DNA from 2 places in the Micromonospora sp. NPDC048040 genome. Region 2 is predicted to be linked to the other one. Evidence: riboswitches for the same ligand, from Rfam matches in the RefSeq annotation. Region 2 holds a riboswitch; the other holds the start of a gene.
The links. A riboswitch is a leader RNA that binds a small molecule or an ion and turns the genes downstream of it on or off. The one in region 2 is predicted to bind ZMP and ZTP.

Region 1 (3,393 bases), on a different contig from region 2:
GGCCAGGGCACGGTCGACGTGACGGCGCCGGGTGGCGACACCCGCTTCCGTACCCAGGGTGTCCGCTCGACCCCCGCCGACGGCATCCTGTCCACCACCTACAACACCACCACGAAGACCAACGGCTGGGGTTACAAGCAGGGCACCTCGATGTCCTCGCCGCACGCGACCGGCGTGGCCGCCCTGGCCCTGTCGGCGCACCCGGGCATGACCCCCGGCCAGCTGTCGGCCTTCCTGGGCAACACCGCCGAGGCGATCTCCTGCCCCGCCGGTGTCTACAACCCGGTGCCGCTGATGGCGGCCGGCCCGAACGCCTACGACGCCACCTGCTCCGGCGGGCAGCGCAACGGCTTCTACGGCGCCGGCATGGTCAACGCGTACAACGTGGTGAAGTAGCAGCACGGCACGACCCGTGGTGGGGCCCGGCGGTGATCCGCCGGGCCCCACCCGTTTTCGCTGCTCACGGCTGGGGTACGGGAGGAGGCGTCCGACGAGCCGAGGAGGTCAACGGTGTCCACCGATGCCATCGTCCTGTTAAAAGAGGACCACAAGGAGATGCGCCGCCTGTTCAAGGCGTTCCAGGATGCCGAGGAGGGACCGGCCGCGCGGCGGCAGAAGCTGGTGAGCCAGATCCTGGAGGCCCTCACGGTGCACACCTACCTGGAGAACGAGGTGATGTACCCGGAGGTCCGCAAGCTCCTGCCCGACCTGGAGGACGACATCCTCGAGTCGTACGAGGAGCACCACGTCGCCGACGTGCTCTGCGCCGAACTGTTCGCCATGGACGCCGACGACGAGCGCTTCAACGCCAAGACCACGGTGCTGATCGAGAACGTCCTGCACCACGTCGAGGAGGAGGAGCAGGAGTGGTTCCCGAAGGTGCGCGAGGCGCTCGGCCGTAAGCAGCTCCAGGAGATCGGCGAGCGGATGGTCGAGCTGCGCGCGAACGCGCCGCGCACACCGACCGACCCGAAGGCGATCAAGAAGTCGCTGGACGCCGTGACGGCCTGAGCCGACCGACTCCGGCGGGCCCCGGTGCGCCGGGGCCCGTCGTCACGCCGGGGGCGCGGGCAGGATCCGCCGCAGCGCCGGCGGTACGGCCCGGGACCGCCACTCCCTCGGGTAGCCCACCGACACCTCCTCGAACCGCACCCCGTCGTGCCAGGTGGTGCGGGGGATGTGCAGGTGGCCGTAGACCACCGCGGCGGCGTCGAAGCGCAGGTGCCAGTCGGCGGTGGCCTCGGTGCCGCACCACTGGGCGAAGATCGGATAGCGCAGGATCCGGGTCGGCTCGCGCAGCAGCGGCCAGTGGTTGACCAGCACGGTCGGCAGCCCCGGCTCCCGCGCGGCGAGCCGGCGGGCGGTCTCGGCGACCCGGGCGGCGGACCACGCCGACCGGCTCGGGTACGGGTCGGGGTGCAGCAGGAACTCGTCGGTGCAGACGATCCCTGTCCGGTACGCCTCGGCCAGCGCCGCCTCCGGGGTGTCGAACCCCTCCGGGCGCCAGCTGTGGTCGTAGAGCAGGAACAGCGGCGCCACCAGCACCGGCCCGCCCGACCCCCGCCACACCGGGTACGGATCCTCGGGGGTCAGCACGCCGAGGCGCCGGCACAGGTCGACGAGGTGCTGGTAGCGCGCCACCCCGCGCAGCGCCACCGGGTCGGCCGGCGGGGTCCACAGCTCGTGGTTGCCCGGCGCCCAGACCACCCGCGCGAAGCGGTCGCCGAGCAGCCCGAGGGCCCACTCGACGTCGGCCACGGTGTCGCCGACGTCCCCGGCGACGATCAGCCAGTCGTCCGGCGACCCCGGGCGCAGCCCCTCCACCACCGCCCGGTTGCCCGGGTGCCCCACGTGCAGGTCGCTGATGGCGAGCAGGCTGCCACCCCCGCCGTCCTCCCCTGCCATGACCGCGATCCTATGCGCGGCCGGGGACGACCGCGAACCGCGCGGGGCGCGGGCCCGTCGATGCACCACACCGCGGGTGCGGCGGTCCCGAGGTGGGCCGGGGCGCGCCCGGCCGACCCGGTAGGATCGGCGGTGGGCCGTGACTGGCGCGTGGGGATGGAGAACCATCGGGAAGCGGTCCCGTCATGAGGACGCATGCCGAGCGCCTGGGCCTTCCGCACGTCACTGGAGGTCGCATGTCGTCGCCGAACGCCGAATCCACCGCCTTCCGCAGCGCCCTCGAGGTGATCCGCGCCGTCGAGCCTCGGGTGGCCGACGCCATCGGCGCCGAGCTCGCCGACCAGCGCGAGTCGCTCAAGCTCATCGCCAGCGAGAACTACGCCTCCCCGGCCACCCTGCTGGCCATGGGCAACTGGTTCAGCGACAAGTACGCCGAGGGCACCGTCGGCCGCCGCTTCTACGCCGGCTGCCAGAACGTGGACACCGTCGAGGCGCTCGCCGCCGAGCACGCCCGGGAGCTGTTCGGCGCGGCCCACGCGTACGTGCAGCCGCACTCCGGCATCGACGCCAACCTGGTCGCTTTCTGGGCGATCCTGGCCGACCGGGTGGAGTCCCCCGCGCTGAAGAAGGCCCAGGCACGCCACGTCAACGACCTCACCGAGGCGGACTGGTTCGCGCTGCGCCGGGAGCTGGGCAACCAGCGGATGCTCGGCATGTCCCTGGACGCCGGCGGCCACCTCACCCACGGTTTCCGCCCGAACATCTCCGGCAAGATGTTCGACCAGCGCAGCTACGGCACCGACCCGGCCACGGGGCTGGTCGACTACGACAAGGTCGCCGAGGCGGCCCGCGAGTTCAAGCCGCTGATCCTGGTCGCCGGCTACTCGGCGTACCCCCGGAAGGTCAACTTCCGGATCATGCGGGAGATCGCCGACTCGGTCGGCGCCACCTTCATGGTCGACATGGCGCACTTCGCCGGCCTGGTCGCCGGCAAGGTCTTCACCGGCGACTTCGACCCGGTACCGCACGCGCACATCGTCACCACCACCACGCACAAGTCGCTGCGCGGCCCGCGCGGCGGCATGGTGCTCTGCCAGCCCGAGCTGGCCGACCAGGTCGACCGGGGCTGCCCGATGGTGCTCGGCGGCCCGCTGCCGCACGTGATGGCCGCCAAGGCCGTCGCCCTGGCCGAGGCCCGCCGCCCCGACTTCGCCGACTACGCCCAGCGGATCGTCGCCAACGCCCAGGCCCTCGCCGAGGGGCTGCTGCGCCGGGGCGGCAAGCTGGTCACCGGCGGCACCGACAACCACCTGGTGCTCATCGACGTCACCGGCTACGGGCTGACCGGCCGGCAGGCCGAGCAGGCCCTGCTCGACTCGGGCATCGTTACCAACCGCAACTCCGTCCCGCAGGACCCGAACGGCGCCTGGTACACCTCCGGCATCCGCGTCGGCACCCCGGCGCTGACCACCCGGGGGCTGGGCCCGG
Region 2 (3,393 bases):
GCAGGCCGCGGCGACGTTGCCGTTGGCGTTCCTGGGTGCCGACCGGGTGTGGCTGGTGGTGTTGCTGGCGGCGACGTTCGTCGGTGGGGTGGCGAATCTGGTGGCGATCGTCGGGTTCATGGTCACGGCCACCTCGGGGCTGCCGGCCGAGGAGCAGGGTTTGGCGACCGGGCTGGCGACGATGAGTCAGCAGGTCGGGATCACGCTGGGTGTGCCGGTGATGTCGTCGGTGGTGACGGCGGTTGCCGGGGGCGGCGCCGGTGCGTCGGGTGTGCTGCAGGGGGTCGGGGTCGCGGTGTGGGTGAACGGCCTCGCCTGCGTGGGGGCGGCGGTCCTTGCCGGGTTCGTCCTTCCGTCGGCGCGGGAGGGGGCGTGACTGTCCGGCACGTGCTTGCGTTCGCCGGTCTCGGCGGGGTCACCGAGCTGGTGTGCGGGGCCCGCGTGAAGCGGGGCGAGAGTCCCGCTTCCCCGGCGTCCTGACCCGGGAACCGGGGCGCCGGGTGCGGCCCGCGGGTGGTCGGGGTGGACCGGTGTCACGGCGGCCGGTCCACCCCGGGGTCCGTCGGCCCGGCGTCGAGGGCGTTCGCCGCCGGGCCGGACGATGTCAGAGGTGGCCGGTGGCGCGGCGGGCGGCGTCCAGGGCGTTACGGAAGAGCATGGCGACGGTGGTGGGGCCTACTCCCCCGACGCGGGGGGTGATGGCGCCGGCGACGTCGGCGCAGGTCTCGTCGACGTCGGGCAGTAGGCGGCGTCCTTCGTAGCGGACGCCGCCGCCGATGACGGTGGCGCCGGGGCGGACGTGTTCGGGCTGGATGATGCCGGGGACGCCGGCGGCGGCGATGAGAATGTCGGCGCGGCGGGTGTGGGTGGCCCAGTCGGGGACGCCGGTGTGGACGACGGTGACGGCGGCGTTGGCGGTGGGGCGTTTCTGGGTGAGCAGCAGGGCGAGGGGGCGGCCGAGGGTGGCGCCGCGGCCGAGGATGACGACGTCGCGGCCGGCGACGGGGATGTCGTGGAAGGCGAGCAGGGCTTCGATGCCGGCGGGGGTGCAGGGCAGCGGGCCGGGCAGGCCGAGGGCGAGTCGTCCCATGTTGAGCGGGTGCATGCCGTCGACGTCGAGGTCGGGGTCCATGGTCTGCAGGGCCCGGTCGTAGTCGAGGTGGCCGGGGATGGGGTGCTGGATGAGCAGGCCGTGGACGTCGGGTGCGGTGTTGAATTCGGCGATGGCGCGGTGCAGGTCGTCCTGGGTGGCGGTGGCGGGCAGGTGGACGTGGGGTGAGTCGAAGCCGAGTTCGGCGGCCTGGCGCTGTTTGATGCGGATGTAGCCGGCGCTGGCGTCGTCGTCGCCGACGAGGATGGTGGCGAGGCTGGGGGTGATGCCGGCGGCGCGCAGGGCGGTGACGCCGGCGGCGACGTCGGTGAGGATGCGTTCGGCGACGGGGGCGCCGGGCAGGAGTCGGGCGGTGGGCATGGTGCTCCTCCGTCAGCGGAGGCCCAGGCGGTCGACCTCTGCTCGTGGGAGCTCCCCGATGGTTGTTGCCATCCCCTGGCCGCCAGTCGCGTCGGGTTCAGCTTGCCACAGGTGGTCAGCCGAGGTCGACCAGGAGGGGGCGGTGGTCGGAGATGGCGGACAGGGGGGTGTGTACGGCGGTGACGGGCGGGAGCTGGTCGATGCCGTGGCGGTCGGCGAGGATGTGGTCGAGTTGCACGCGGGGTTGCCCGGCGGGGTAGGTGGGGCGGCGGCCCAGGGGGTGCCAGCCGGTGAGGAGTCGGGCGGGGCCGGCGGGGAGGTTCAGGTCGCCGAGGAGGATGCGGGGCGCGGGCAGGGTGCGTAGGGCGCGGATGGTCTGGCGGAGTTGGTGGGCGTTCCAGCCGGGGACGAAGGACAGGTGGGTGGCGGCGACGGTGAGGTGGCCGTGTGGGGTGTCGAGGACGGCGGCGAGGACGACGCGGGGTTCGTCGTGCAGGAGGGTGAGTCCGCCGCCGGGCCCGGGGACGTAGACGGGTGAGCGTACGGGGGCGGGGCGCAGTCGGGTGACCTGCCAGCTGCGGACGCGGTGGCGGGTGACGAGGCCGACGCCGTAGCAGGGTTCGCCGTGTCCGTCGTCGTCGTGGCGCAGGGGGCGGAACTGTTCGCCGGGGGTGCCGACGACGGCGGCGGCGAAGCGGTGTTCGTCGGCGCCGAGGGCGCGGGCGGCGATGGCGGTGAGGTCGAGTTTGCCGCTGCGGCTCTGGTCGCGGTCGACTTCCTGCAGGGCGAGGACGTCGGCGTCGAGGGCGGTGACGGCGGCGGTGAGCCGGTCGGGGTCGACGAGGCCGTCGGTGAGGGACCGGCCGTGCAGCAGGTTGAAGGTGGCCAGGCGCACGTTTGCACCCTACGTGGCCGTGGGAGGGTTGCCGGGTGTTGAAGGTGCTGTGGTGCTCGGTGGTGCTGTTCGTGGCGTTGGGTGCGGTGGGTGTGTGGTTGCGTCGGCGGCGGGGTCGGTGACGGTGGTGCGGGCCGGGGTGCCCGGTCGAGTTTTCGGCGGATGAGTCACGCCGTGGCGTAAATCGATGTCCTGGGACGGCGTGGTGCCGCGATCATGGAGCGGACACGGACCCGCAACCGATGGGAGTTTCTTCCGTGCCTGTGCCTGCCGACCCGACGGTCCTCCATCCGATGCCTGAGCAACCGCGGGTGGTGTTGCTCCGGCCGCTGGTGAAGTCCCCGCTGATCGAGGTCGGGGAGTACACCTACTACGACGACCCGGACGATGCGACCGCGTTCGAGACGCGCAACGTGCTCTACCACTACGGGCCGGAGAAGCTGATCATCGGCAAGTTCTGCGCGCTGGGCACGGGAGTGCGGTTCGTCATGAACGGTGCCAACCACCGGATGGACGGCCCCTCGACCTTCCCTTTCCCGACCATGGGCGGCTCGTGGGCAGAACACTTCGACCTGCTCACCGGGCTGCCGGGCCGAGGGGACACCGTCGTCGGCAACGATGTCTGGTTCGGTTACGGCACGACGGTCATGCCCGGCGTACGGATCGGGCACGGCGCGATCGTCGGCTCGGGCGCCGTGGTTACCAGCGACGTGCCCGACTACGGCATCGTCGGCGGTAACCCGGCCCGCCTCATCCGCACCCGCTACAACGACCAGGACGTTGCCCGGCTGCTGGCGGTGGCCTGGTGGGACTGGCCCGTGGAGCACATCACCGAGCACGTACGGACGATCATGTCGGGCAGCATCGCCGATCTGGAGGTCGCCGCCCCGGACACTGCGCGCGGTTGACGCGCGGGCAGGAGTTTCTGTGCGGGCGCATCGTCCTGCGTGGGACGTCTCCAATCGCACCGTAGCCGCATGCGGCCTGTCCGTGGCATCCGGCCACGGAGCCTGCACAGAAATACGTT

Region 1: another riboswitch for ZMP and ZTP. It lies ahead of ACZ6O2_RS21430 (glycine hydroxymethyltransferase); the one in region 2 lies ahead of ACZ6O2_RS16840 (bifunctional 5,10-methylenetetrahydrofolate dehydrogenase/5,10-methenyltetrahydrofolate cyclohydrolase).

The regions. Positions count from the first base shown of each region.
Region 1 covers NZ_JBVJGT010000023.1:12,847-16,239, reverse strand. The annotation lists gene ACZ6O2_RS21445 (S8 family peptidase) at 1-396, shown strand, start outside; gene ACZ6O2_RS21440 (hemerythrin domain-containing protein) at 511-1,011, shown strand; gene ACZ6O2_RS21435 (metallophosphoesterase family protein) at 1,054-1,905, opposite strand; ZMP/ZTP riboswitch at 2,035-2,124, shown strand; gene ACZ6O2_RS21430 (glycine hydroxymethyltransferase) at 2,142-3,393, shown strand, end outside.
Region 2 covers NZ_JBVJGT010000014.1:123,180-126,572, forward strand. The annotation lists gene ACZ6O2_RS16835 (MFS transporter) at 1-376, shown strand, start outside; gene ACZ6O2_RS16840 (bifunctional 5,10-methylenetetrahydrofolate dehydrogenase/5,10-methenyltetrahydrofolate cyclohydrolase) at 605-1,471, opposite strand; ZMP/ZTP riboswitch at 1,486-1,571, opposite strand; gene ACZ6O2_RS16845 (endonuclease/exonuclease/phosphatase family protein) at 1,587-2,366, opposite strand; gene ACZ6O2_RS16850 (CatB-related O-acetyltransferase) at 2,609-3,274, shown strand.